Regions from separate parts of the Gilliamella sp. B2889 genome, predicted to be linked through region 1. Evidence: riboswitches for the same ligand, from Rfam matches in the RefSeq annotation. Region 1 holds a riboswitch; each other region holds the start of a gene.
What was found. A riboswitch is a leader RNA that binds a small molecule or an ion and turns the genes downstream of it on or off. The one in region 1 is predicted to bind thiamine pyrophosphate.
Positions count from the first base shown of each region.

Region 2: another riboswitch for thiamine pyrophosphate. It lies ahead of tenA (thiaminase II); the one in region 1 lies ahead of thiM (hydroxyethylthiazole kinase).
Region 3: another riboswitch for thiamine pyrophosphate. It lies ahead of thiB (thiamine ABC transporter substrate binding subunit); the one in region 1 lies ahead of thiM (hydroxyethylthiazole kinase).

Region 1 is NZ_JAFNNF010000002.1:206,400-210,673, reverse strand. Features, by position in the region: gene trpS (tryptophan--tRNA ligase) at 1-536, shown strand, start outside; gene trkA (Trk system potassium transporter TrkA) at 651-2,012, shown strand; TPP riboswitch at 2,067-2,168, shown strand; gene thiM (hydroxyethylthiazole kinase) at 2,221-3,006, shown strand; gene thiE (thiamine phosphate synthase) at 3,006-3,647, shown strand; gene thiD (bifunctional hydroxymethylpyrimidine kinase/phosphomethylpyrimidine kinase) at 3,659-4,274, shown strand, end outside.
Region 2 is NZ_JAFNNF010000007.1:94,169-98,442, reverse strand. Features, by position in the region: gene asnA (aspartate--ammonia ligase) at 222-1,214, shown strand; gene tenA (thiaminase II) at 1,261-1,905, opposite strand; TPP riboswitch at 1,957-2,045, opposite strand; gene J3U09_RS10265 (DUF1161 domain-containing protein) at 2,082-2,486, opposite strand; gene J3U09_RS10260 (hypothetical protein) at 2,622-2,855, opposite strand; gene J3U09_RS10255 (SemiSWEET family transporter) at 3,271-3,534, opposite strand; gene J3U09_RS10250 (PLP-dependent aminotransferase family protein) at 3,933-4,274, opposite strand, start outside.
Region 3 is NZ_JAFNNF010000001.1:460,394-464,667, reverse strand. Features, by position in the region: gene argS (arginine--tRNA ligase) at 1-986, opposite strand, end outside; TPP riboswitch at 1,504-1,612, shown strand; gene thiB (thiamine ABC transporter substrate binding subunit) at 1,653-2,651, shown strand; gene thiP (thiamine/thiamine pyrophosphate ABC transporter permease) at 2,665-4,245, shown strand; gene thiQ (thiamine ABC transporter ATP-binding protein ThiQ) at 4,223-4,274, shown strand, end outside.

The DNA.
Region 1 (4,274 bases):
TCGAGTTATCACGTGATATCGCTATGCGTTTTAATGCACTTTATGGCGATATTTTTACTGTTCCTGAGCCGTTTATTTCTAAAGTAGGTGCTCGTGTGATGTCTTTACAAGATCCAACCAAAAAGATGTCTAAATCAGATGAGAATCGTAACAATGTTATTGGTTTACTTGAGAATCCGAAAGATGTCGAGAAGAAGATTAAACGGGCAATGACCGATTCAGACGAACCACCTGTTGTACGTTATGATTCAAAAAACAAAGCCGGTGTTTCAAATCTGTTAGATATTTTGACAGGTATTACAGGTAAGCCGATTGCTGAACTTGAAAAAGAGTTTGAAGGCAAAATGTATGGTCATCTAAAAACCGAGGTGGCAAATCAAGTTATCGAGATGTTAACCGGTTTACAAGCAAAATATCATCAATATCGAGATGATGAAAATTATCTTCTTTCAATTATGCAAGAAGGAGCACAAAAAGCTCGCGCTAAAGCAGAGCCTACGTTGAAGAAGGTTTATGACGCAATCGGTTTTGTATAATCTAAAATAAGATTGCGATTATTACTAAACAATATCAAACGGCTTTAATTGATATGAGCTCTATTGTTCTAATAATGAGTTAGCTTGAGGCCTTTTGATTATAATAGGTTTATTATGAAAATTATCATTCTTGGTGCAGGCCAAACTGGTAGTGCACTTGCTGAATATCTAGTAACTGAAAAGCAGAACGATGTGACTGTCGTTGATGAAGATCATGATAAATTGCAATCTTTGCAAGAGCGTTTTGATTTACAAGTCATTTGCGGTAAATCCTCTTACCCACAAGTATTAGAGAGTGCTGGCGCGGAATCAGCCGATATGTTAGTTGCCGTTACCAATTCTGATGAAGTCAATATGATGGCTTGTCAGATTGGGCATGTGATGTTTAATATTCCACAAAAAGTTGCTAGAATCCGTGCTCCTGAATATAACGATGAAAGATACCCATTCTTCAATAAAGATTGTATCAACATCGATCATATTATTGCTCCTGAAAACTTAATTACAAATCATATTAGCCAATTAGTTCAATATCCTGGTGCTCTACAGTTTGCTTCGTTTTATGATAATCGTGTCTGTTTGGTTGCTGTAACCGCTTATTACGGTGGTGCGTTAGTGGGGAGCGAACTGTCCGAACTTAAAGAGCATTTACCACATGTCGAAGCGCGTGTTGTTGCTATTTATCGTCAAAATCGTTTTATTCGTCCAATAGGTTCGACTTTAATTGAAGCTGGAGACATGGTTTATTTTATTACCCCTCCTCTTAACATTAAAGCTGTAACCAGTGAACTACAACGGCTAGAAAAACCTTATAAACGTATTATTATTAGCGGTGGTGGTGGCGTTGCCATTGCTTTAGCTAAACGTTTAGAGAATGATTATCAAGTTAAGTTGATTGAACGTAATGCAGAAAAAGCTGAATTAATAGCTGAGCAGTTAGTTAATACCACCGTGTTACATGGTGAATCATCAGACCAAGAATTATTATCGCAAGAGCAAGTCGAGTTAACCGATCTGTTTGTGGCGGTCACTAGCGATGATGAAGCCAATATTATGTCATCTATGCTGGCAAAAAGAATGGGGGCAAAAAAAGTCATCGTTCTTATCCAGCGACAAGCCTACTTAGAATTGATTAACGATAGTGTTATTGATATCGCGATTTCACCACAACATGCCACTATTTCAGAACTACTAAGCCATGTTAGGCAAACGGGTGTAGTTAAAGTTGTCTCATTACGCCAAGGTGAATCAGAAATTGTCGAAGTAGTTGCTCGTGGTGAAGCGGAAAATTCAAAATTAGTCGGTAAAAATATCAACAGTTTAAAATTACCTTCAGGTGCTACGATTGGTGCCGTGGTTCGTGGTGAAGATGTAATTATAGTAAATACGGATTTAATGATTGAAGATGGCGATCATTTAATAATTTTCTTACCGGATAGACGCGCCATTAGTGATATAGAAAGATTATTACAATAACTTGTTTAATTTTTAAACTCAGTTCATAATAGATTCAATTTTATCCAAATTTGTTATTTAGACTCGGGGTGTTTTTTGTTAGAGCAAAAAACTGAGAATTTACCCGTTGAACCTGATCTGGATCATGCCAGCGTAGGGAAGTCTCTGTCTTAATTACCGCTTTTGACACATTCTTCCCTTAATATTATTTATTAGATAAGGAAAGAATATGTCGGTCATTAAATTATTTTCAAATCAAGATGCCATTCCTTTTATTGAGCAAGTTCATCAGAAGCGACCTTTAATCCATTGTATTACCAATGATGTGGTACAAAATTACACCGCTAACGTTCTTTTGGCGATTGGGGCTTCACCAGCGATGGTGGTAGCTGAGCAAGAAGTTGAGGACTTTGTTGCCATTGCAAATGGTTTGTTAATTAATATTGGTACGATCAATAGTCATAGCGCTAAAAGCATGTTACTAGCCGCCGCAAAAGCTAATCAAACTCCTTGGGTATTAGATCCTGTCGCAGTTGGAGCAGCATTGAAATATCGTACTGAAATTGCTAAGCAATTATTAACATTTAAACCGACAGTTATTCGAGGAAATGCTTCAGAAATTCTATCATTAAGTGGTCAACAATCATCATCAAAAGGGCCTGATGGACTGGATTCTACTGATTCTGCATTAAATGCGGCAATGCTATTAGCCAAGAAATATCAAACCATTGTTGCAATAACAGGTGAGACCGATTATGTCACAGATGGTGAGCAGGTTTATAGCATTGTTGGGGGTGATATCGCGCTAACACAAGTAACTGGTACTGGTTGTTCATTATCTGCGATTGTAGCTGCATTGATTGCAAGTTCTGAAGATCATTTAAAGGCTACTGCTTCAGCCTGCTTTATGATGAAAAAAGCGGGTGAACTCGCTAATAAACAGCAAGGGCTAGGTACTTTTGCTATGTCAATTATTGACCAACTTTCTGTTTTCACCACAAATAAGGATTTTTGATGAAGAAGCAACTTGATTTAACACTCTATTTAGTACTTGACCCAGTACTTTGTGATGGCATAAATGGTATGGTTAATACCACTAAGTTTGCAGTTGAAAATGGTGTTACTGCCGTTCAATTACGTTCAGAACAAGAATATTCAGGTAGAAATTGGTATAAAGCCGCCCAAGCTTTAAAAGAAGTATTAATCGACACTCAAGTTCCACTATTGATTAATGATCATATTGATATAGCTTTAGCTGTCGATGCCGATGGTGTTCATGTTGGACAAAGCGATCTACCTGTCGAAGTTGCACGACGATTAATTGGAGAAGATAAATGGATAGGGCTTTCAGTCTCTAATTATTCGCAACTTGAGCGCGTTCCTTGGCAACTAGTCGATTATCTAGGTATTGGCCCTATCTATCCAACCCCCACCAAAAAAGATGCAGCAGAAGCAATAGGCATCGCCCAATTGACTGAACTTGTTAAAGCAAAACAATGCCCTGCCGTTGCGATCGGTGGTATCGGTGTAAACAATTTAACTGAAGTGATTCAAACTGGCATTGAAGGTATTGCCGTTGTATCCGCAATTTGCGGGCAAGGAGATATTGCTAAGGCCACATCTGATTTGATTAGAAAAATAAGACAAGCAAGATAGGAAATTAAACCATGACAACAGTTTCATTAACTATAGCTGGTAGCGATCCTAGTGGCGGTGCAGGTATTCAGGCCGATTTAAAGGCCTTTTCAGCGCTTGGCGCTTATGGGATGTCAGTCATTACTGCTTTAACCGCACAAAGTACACAAGGTGTTAATAGCATATACCCGGTGCCACCCGAATTTGTTGAGGCTCAATTTAACACACTTTATCAAGATATCCATATTGATAGCGTTAAAATCGGTATGCTGATGAATAAAGAGATTGTAACCACAGTTAATCATCTATTAAGCAATAATCCTATTGCCAATATTGTTCTTGATACGGTAATGATAGCCAAAGGGGGGCATCCTTTATTGAGAAATGATGCCATTACCGCTATTCGAGAATTGCTATTACCATTCGCCACTATCATCACCCCTAACCTTCCAGAAGCAGCAGCATTACTTGATTGTCATGAGGCACAAAACGAAGATGAAATGCAACAACAGGGTTATGAGCTACTCAAATTAGGCTGTCAGGCAGTATTAATGAAAGGGGGACATTTGCCAAGTCAAGAAAGTCCGGATTATTTAATCACGCCAACAAAGATCATCAGAATGGCATCACCACGTATCCAAACTAAAA
Region 2 (4,274 bases), on a different contig from region 1:
TATATGATGAAGCATAATTACCTAATATATTGTATTATTGGGTAATTTAATTTCATTTTTTACGTTTAATGTGTGATGCAGTCCTTGCCCGCATCGGAAATCCGTGAATTTGATTATAGTGCTTAGCGCTTTATAAAAAGTCCGAATATGTTCTAACTTGCATATTTCTGTTTTCTAGTTTAATTTATCGTCACTAACCCATTCACTTTTTGAGATGAGACATGACGATATCATTTAAAGAGCAGCAACAACGGATCAATTTTGTTAAACAATTTTTTGCTGAGCAATTAGCTAATAATTTATCACTAATTGAAGTTCAAGCCCCACTTTTAAGTCAAATTGGTGATGGTGTTCAGGATAATTTATCTGGGACTGAGAAGGCGGTACAGGTTAATATTAAGAGTATTCCTGATGCACAATTTGAAGTGGTTCATTCACTCGCTAAATGGAAACGCAAAATATTGAGCCAACATAATTTTCCAATTGGTGAAGGTATTTATTCCAATATGAAAGCGCTTCGCCCTGATGAAGATAAGCTCTCCCCTATTCACTCTGTTTATGTCGATCAATGGGATTGGGAAAAAGTGATTCGTCCTGAAGATCGGAATCTTGCTTATTTGAAACAGACGGTAGAGAAGATTTATAGTGCTATTAAGGCTACAGAAAAAGTGGTTTCAGAAAAATATCATCTTTCTTGTTTTTTACCAGAGTCGATCACTTTTATGGATAGTGAACAGTTATTAAAACGTTATCCTAATTTGTCACCAAAAGAGCGCGAAAATGCGATTACTAAGGAGTTAGGCGCAGTATTTTTAATCGGTATTGGTGGTGATTTGTCAAATAAAGAAAAACACGATGTGCGCGCCCCTGATTATGATGATTGGAGTAGCGATAATGAGATGGGGTCTAAAGGATTAAATGGTGATATTTTAGTTTGGAATCCAGTTTTAAATAGTGGTTTTGAAATTTCGTCAATGGGTATTCGCGTCGATCCTGAGACGTTAAAGCGTCAATTAAAATTAACCAATAATGAAGATCGTCTCCAATATGCTTGGCATAAGGCATTAGCTAATGGTGATTTTTTACAGACAATTGGTGGCGGGATTGGACAATCTCGACTAACTATGTTGCTTTTACAACAACATCATATTGGGCAAGTCCAAGCAAGTGTTTGGGATGATGTAACCAAGCAAAACTATCAACAACTTTTATAATTCATGCTCAGCATGTTTTATCTAAAATGGTAAAACATGCTGTTTACTAGTCACTTTTATCCAATGCCATTTGCCAAAAATTTATTTCCAATTGCGTCGCTTGCTTAAATATTTGGCTTAATTGTTTAAATCGGTTTTCACTAATATTAAGTAATTGTCCTTCTATCCAAGCAATCTCTTTTTGTACTGCTTGTTGAAACTCCTTACTAGCATACATCTCAATCCAAGAGCGATATGGGTTGTTTTCGTCCCAACCTTGAATCCAATTGGCAATCATGCCATACCCAATTAAACAGGGTGCCATTGCTATGTGTATATCTAATATATCGCCGTGTAATCCTATATCAAGCACATAACGTGTATAATCGCTATTGGCTTTGGCTTCCTTTAATGTGCTTAGTTCATATTCAGATATGTGCCATTTTCTGCAATATTCAATATGCAGATCGAGTTCAACTTCAACAATGATTTTTAAACTCTCTAATGATTGACGAATTTGAGCAATGTCGTGACTTTTATATACTGCAAGTCCCCAAGCTCGGGAAAAGTTGATTAAAAAAAGATAATCTTGTTTAAGGTAGTATTGAAAGCAGGTTAAGTCTAATGTGCCTTTTCCTAATTGTTGAACAAAATCATGTTGAATATAGTGTTTCCACTCGCTTGATTCAATCAGTGAGTTAAATGATGGCATAATGACTCCTTTTTGACAAATTCGCTATAAGGAGTTAAACAGATTTCTATAATAGACGTGTTTTAAACTCCCTTCGTCGGTATTAACCGAATCAGGTTCAACGGGTATAATCTCAGCCTATAGCACCCCGGTTAAACAAATTATAAAATTTATAAAATGGTTACTTAAATTTTCGTTTATTCTGCTTTTTGTTCAGTTTCCTGAGATTCTGTAGAAGTCGGCTCTGGAGTTTGAACTTTTTCTACTGGTGCCGAAGCTGGCGTTTGAACTGGAGCGTTACTAGGGCTGTAGCACTCGACGGGTTGTGGTGTGATTTCAACAGGTGTTTCAGGCTCATCTTTAACTGATTTTGATGATGGTGTACGAATATAAACAATGCTTTGTTTACCTCGATCACATGATCCAACGATTTTACCTTCAATATTTTGTTCATCTTGAGGAACAAGTTTTAATTGGAAGCTATTTTCATTAACACCGTTATTTTTAATTTTTTCGGCGATATTTGCACTAATTTCGTCACAATTGGACGCAGATGCAATAACTGGGAGACCTAATAATAACACTACTGCTAACTTTTTCATGATCTTTCCTTAAGATTATCGAGTAACTGATGCATTATAAAACGATTGTTTAAACTGTCCATATCGTTTTGAATAACGCTGCAAATAAATTTTATCAATAGATTTGAAAAAGCTAGCTTAGTATAGATTTTTTAGTTAATTCTGCTCTTGGTGTTGGTTTTCAAGTAATTTTAATTTATCTAGAACCCATGAGCGAATATCGGATAATTCGGCTTCAGATAATTGATTTACAAAGTCTCTTTTTGCGTGGAGTTGTTTGCGATCTTCTTCAGTCAAAACCACACCTTTTAAATTTAATAATACCTCTTTACGGTACATTGAGTAGATAAAATCTTTTATCAAATCATCGGAAAGATTAATATCAGCCATGGTGATTTCCTTATTTTATAAAACTCATTTGTTAATCATCAAATTTAGTTAATCTTTGTATAAATAACATTCTGATAGATTTTGAAGATGAATCCAGCCTAAAAAATAGGCTGACTTTTACTATAGTCTAATCACTATTAGATAACAATAGTAAATCGATAAATTAGATTAATCGATTAGATTAATCGATTAAATTATTCACTTTATTATTTGATAAGTATTTAACAAACCTGTTGATAACTCCATAACAATATAATAATTAATAAGTTATATGCAAGGTTAATTTTTAATCTTCTCTGATTTCTCAATTTTTGAGTAACAATTATCTAGCCTATTTCACAAGAATTGTGAATATAAAAAAATACAGCATATATTATGCTGTATAAAGAAAATATAAGGGAGTTAAAACAAGAATTTATAAAGCAGTAATAAACGCGGTTAAACCAAATAATACCCCTGGAAAATTAGCTATTGCAATTGGCCAATCCTTTTTTTGTCGTAATAAGCCATAACAGACCCATAATGAGCAGTTAATTGCTGCCGCTAAAGGTTGAGTTGGATTAGCTTTAAATCCATGAAGATTGTCGATAATTTGTGGGATATACGATACGTACATTCCTAATGATGCAAGTGTTGCGATAACACCCAAATAGTGAAAAGCTTTTGGAGAAAGATTCAAAATCAGCCTACCTGCTTATATATGAAAGGAGCAAATAATCTAACATATATAACAAGTGAGTTAAATATTAGTGTACCGTGGTTTCAGATAATATTTTGTAAATAAAATGATAAGATTTTTTATGTGAATCTATTTTAAGTAATCGGATATGGTTTTTAATAATAAATGTTATTGCTACGAATGCCTTATATCAAACGCAAATTGTTATATCATATAATGTAGCTAATAAGGCATAAAAACCGCGATTTTTTGATAGTTTTGTGATTATTTAGCTGAGATTCAATCCAATAATGAGATTTGAAGTTTACCGATTAACCCTGCCTGTTTGTCTGAGCAGTTATGATCTATTTATTAACGCCAAATACCTGTTAGAACAATCAATAAAAACTTAGTTCGCTTTATCTCATCAAATCTTTTGCAAAATGACCATAACTTAAACGTATAGCGCCAACTCGATCCCCAAAGTCAGTGCCTTGTGACACTATTATATGCTTTGCTAGTAATTGATTTAAAATAGCCAACTCCTGCGCCTGACTGCTAACGGGCAAATGGGCATATAGATGAAAACCGCCTGTGGGTATCTGGTAATTGATGTCACCTTTAAAATAGTCATCAAGCCAATCTATTAGTTGGTTAGCCTTTTGTTTTAATTGCTGGCGTAACCATTCTTGATGGGATTGGTAGTGATGAGTCAAATATTCTTCAGCTAAAAGTTGCGGTAATATACTTAATCCTGAGTC
Region 3 (4,274 bases), on a different contig from region 1:
AGTGTTTCGTAACGATATTTTACACAGGCAATGTCGGTTGTTGCATAAAGATAGCCACCATCACGTTTTTGGATAATAACGCCCATTGGTTCGCCTTCTTTATTTTTATATTCATCTAGAAATACGACGATGGCACCGTCACTTTCAACCGCTAATTTTTTCTGTTTTAGATCGGCAACAATGCCTGGTAGCATACTGTTATAGATGCTTTCGCCCATTGTATCTTCAACCGATAAGGTGACATTAAGGCGTTTATATGTGGCAATGTTTTGTGTCATGGTGATATCCACCAATTTTCGCCACATTTCACGGCAATATTGATCACCACCTTGAAGTTTTACGACATAATTACGGGCTTTTTCGGCAAAGGCTTCGTCTTCGTCGTAATGTTTTTTAGCTGCGCGATAGAACGATTCTAAATCTGAAAGTTCCATGTCATTGGCATGTTCGTTTTCCATTTTTTCAAGATAGGCGATTAACATCCCAAATTGGGTTCCCCAATCACCAACATGGTTGGCACGGATAACATTATGACCAAGAAAGCTTAATACTCGGACACTAGCATCACCAATAATAGTTGAGCGTAAATGGCCGACGTGCATCTCTTTTGCTACGTTTGGTGCAGAGTAATCAACCACAATAGTTTGTGGTTTGGCTGGTAAAGTAATATTCAGTTTATCACTATTTAGCGCGACTTCGTTTTGTTCAGCAATCCAACTATCTTTTAAAAAGATATTAATAAAACCAGGACCGGCGATCTCGATTTTATCGGCAATATCATCAATATCAAGATGTTGTAATACTTTTTCAGCTAATGCTCGTGGTGGCATTCCCAATTTTTTAGCGGTAGACATGATACCATTTGCTTGGTAGTCACCAAATTGGGCTTTAGCTGATTGCTTGATTAAAGCGTCGCAGTTTTTATCAGCACCCGCCATAATCATTGCTTGAGAAACACGTTGTGTTAATAGTTGTTGAATATTCACACTGAACCTAATCGATTAAAATAAAATGCCCAATATAATACTGATAAATTGATAAATTGTCACTGTGGGATTAGTTAAGGACAAGTAAATAGCTGATTCTTTTATAAACGAAAATTTTTTTATTTAGATGTAATCTATCAACTCAATTATAAAATAGATAAAAAAATAAAGAGAAAACAGGTGCCGAAATTTATTTAACTAACTGATTATTAATATCCTTTTGCTCTTTTCAACTTCGGTGTTTGCTCAAGGCCATCTGCAACAACTCAGATTCACAATTGACAAAATAGTATGATAATCATGGTGAAAATATCCTTTTGGATGAATATGCAAAACTCACTCACTCCTTAAATAAGCAAGAAATCGATTTTCTGATTACAAATGGGGCTAAGCGGGAATTTTATAAAGCTATCAGTTTGATCAAGCGCAGTTACTCTCTTCCAAAATCATAGATAAGTTTGTAGGCAACCGTTGAGGGTAACTATTTACAATTATACCTTCACCCTCTAAACTAATGTCGTTCTCAACGGGGTGCCCTAGTGGGCTGAGAGTGTCAGATTGACTGACATAACTCGTCGAACCTGAACTGGATAATGCCAGCGGAGGGATTTGAGTTATTATATCTGCTCAAACCTTTTGTCTTTTACCTATTTCTTTGGAGGCAAAATGTTTTGTAAAAACTTTTTACTACCTGTTATTTTTTTATTTTCACTTTTTAGCCCATTAGCCAATGCAGAACTGCCGACTTTGACGGTTTATAGCTATAATTCATTTATGTCACAATGGGGACCCGGTGAGGCAATCAAAAAAGGGTTTGAAGCCCAATGCAATTGCCGACTTGAGGTTGTGACATTAGGTGATGGTGTGTCGGTTTTAAATCGTATTCGCCTTGAAGGCGATAAAACGAATGCGGATGTTATTTTAGGGTTAGATAACAACCTATTAGAGCAAGCCAAACAAGCGAATATTCTTATTCCTCATCAAATCGCTAAACCCGACAATCTCAACACCAATTGGTGGGATGATAGTTTTATGCCTTATGATTTTGGTTATTTTGCTTTTATCTACAATAATAACAAAGTCAAAAATCCACCTCATTCTTTACATGAACTGGTTGAAAACAAAGCCGGTTGGAAAATCATCTACCAAGATCCAAGAACCAGTACACCAGGACTCGGTTTACTATTTTGGGTAAAAAAAGTTTATGGAGATAAAGCAGCAGAAGCGTGGCAACAAATCGCTAAAAACACGGTGACAGTCACCAAAGGTTGGAGCGAAGCTTATGGTATGTTTTTAAAAGGCGAAGCGGATTTTGTACTTAGTTACAGTACATCGCCAGTGGCACATATCATTAATGAAAACGAGCATCACTACGAAGCAGCTATTTTTGATGAAGGGCACTATCGTCAAGTTGAAGTAGCCGGAATTATTAAATACAGTCAAGAAATTGACCTAGCGCGCCAATTTTTACGTTATTTGCTGACACCTGAAGTCCAACACCAATTTGCTGAGAAAAATGTGATGTATCCGATTATCAAAACGGATCTACCTAATGCTTTTGCGCAAATTAATTCAGTCAATAAATCGTTAGAATTTGAGCCGGCAGAGATTGAAAAACATCAAAAAGCTTGGATTCGAGAATGGCAATCGGCAATTAGTAAATAGATCCGTATCGCCAATGTTGAAATTTAAATCGTTATTACCCGGAATGAGTGCAGCGAGCTTAATACTCATCATTTTAAGCTCGGCACTTATTGCTATTTGGCGATTTGCCTTAGAGTCAGGAAATTTGACGATTTATCTTGATAGTTATGTGCTTCATATTATTTGGATCACTTTTTATCAAGCTTTGTTATCGACAATACTTTCGCTGGCATCAGCAATATTAATGGCTAAGGCGCTCTCCTTTATTGATTTTAAAGGTAAAAAGTTACTGATAAAAATAATGCCAATTACCTTTATTTTACCCGCTTTGGTGGTTGTGACAGGGTTGTTGTCGGTATATGGGCAACAAGGTTTACTGGCTTACATTTGCCAAGTACTGCATATCCCATTTTCATTTCCTATTTATGGCTTGCAAGGTATTTTGTTGGCTCATGTTTTTTTGAATTTTCCTTATGCTTGTGTGCTCTTTTACAAAACATTAAACAGTGTTGCGATAGAACAAAGACAGTTAGCGGCACAACTTAATTTTTCAACATTTACCTATTTTAAATTACTTGAATGGCCGTTACTTCGTAGACAAATATTGCCTATGGCAGCACTTATTTTTATGCTCTGTTTTTCGAGTTTTGCCATAGTGCTTGCATTGGGTGGTGGTCCAAAATATACCACGCTGGAAGTGGCTATTTATCAAGCGGTGCGAGACTTTGATCTATTACAAGCCGCATTACTATCTTGCGTGCAGTTGGTTTGCTGTATTGTTTTTATCAGCTTGATGCAGAAAATAAATAGAAATGATAGAAAGCTGAGTGTTAAATTTAGTCACTCCAACTATCAATTACCGATAACCAATTGGTTAAAAATGATTAGTATGATAATTATCGTAATAGGGGGATTATTTATATTGTCCCCGATGATTACTATACTTTTTCAAGGTTTCTATTTTTTCCAAATCTCATTACTCACATCGATGTTGCAACAAGCTTTACTCTATTCAATCCTTATTGCTATAGGTTCGGCTATGATAGCGATGTTACTTGGGTTACTTTTGCTATGGACCAATTGCCGACTATTGATTAACCAACAACGTCAATTAAGCAATCGGCTTATGATGGTTGCCTCATTGATATTAGCCATACCAAACATGGTATTAGCATCGGGATTGTTTTTATTGTTATTCGGTTTTAGTCATAACACTGTTTTTATCTGCTTATTAATTATGGTTTGTAATGGGTTAATGGCGTTACCTTTCATCCTTAAAAATTTAGCTACGCCGATGTATGATATTACGGCTCGCTATTGGCAATTAACCCAAACCCTTAATATCAATGGTTTAACGCATTTTTATTTGGTCGATTTTAAGGGGTTAAAAAGCCTTATGTTGATGAGTTTTGCCCTTGCTGCCATATTGTCATTGGGCGATTTTGGGGTAATAGCTCTGTTTGGCGGGCAGTCGGTGACCACGTTACCTTATTATTTATACCAACAGATATCGCATTATCATTATCAAGAAAGTATCGTGACAGCCGCGATATTATTACTTTTATCTTTTAGTTTATTGGTTGTGATGGATTATGATCGAACTTCAAAAAATTGAATATCAATATGACAACTTCAACATGCACT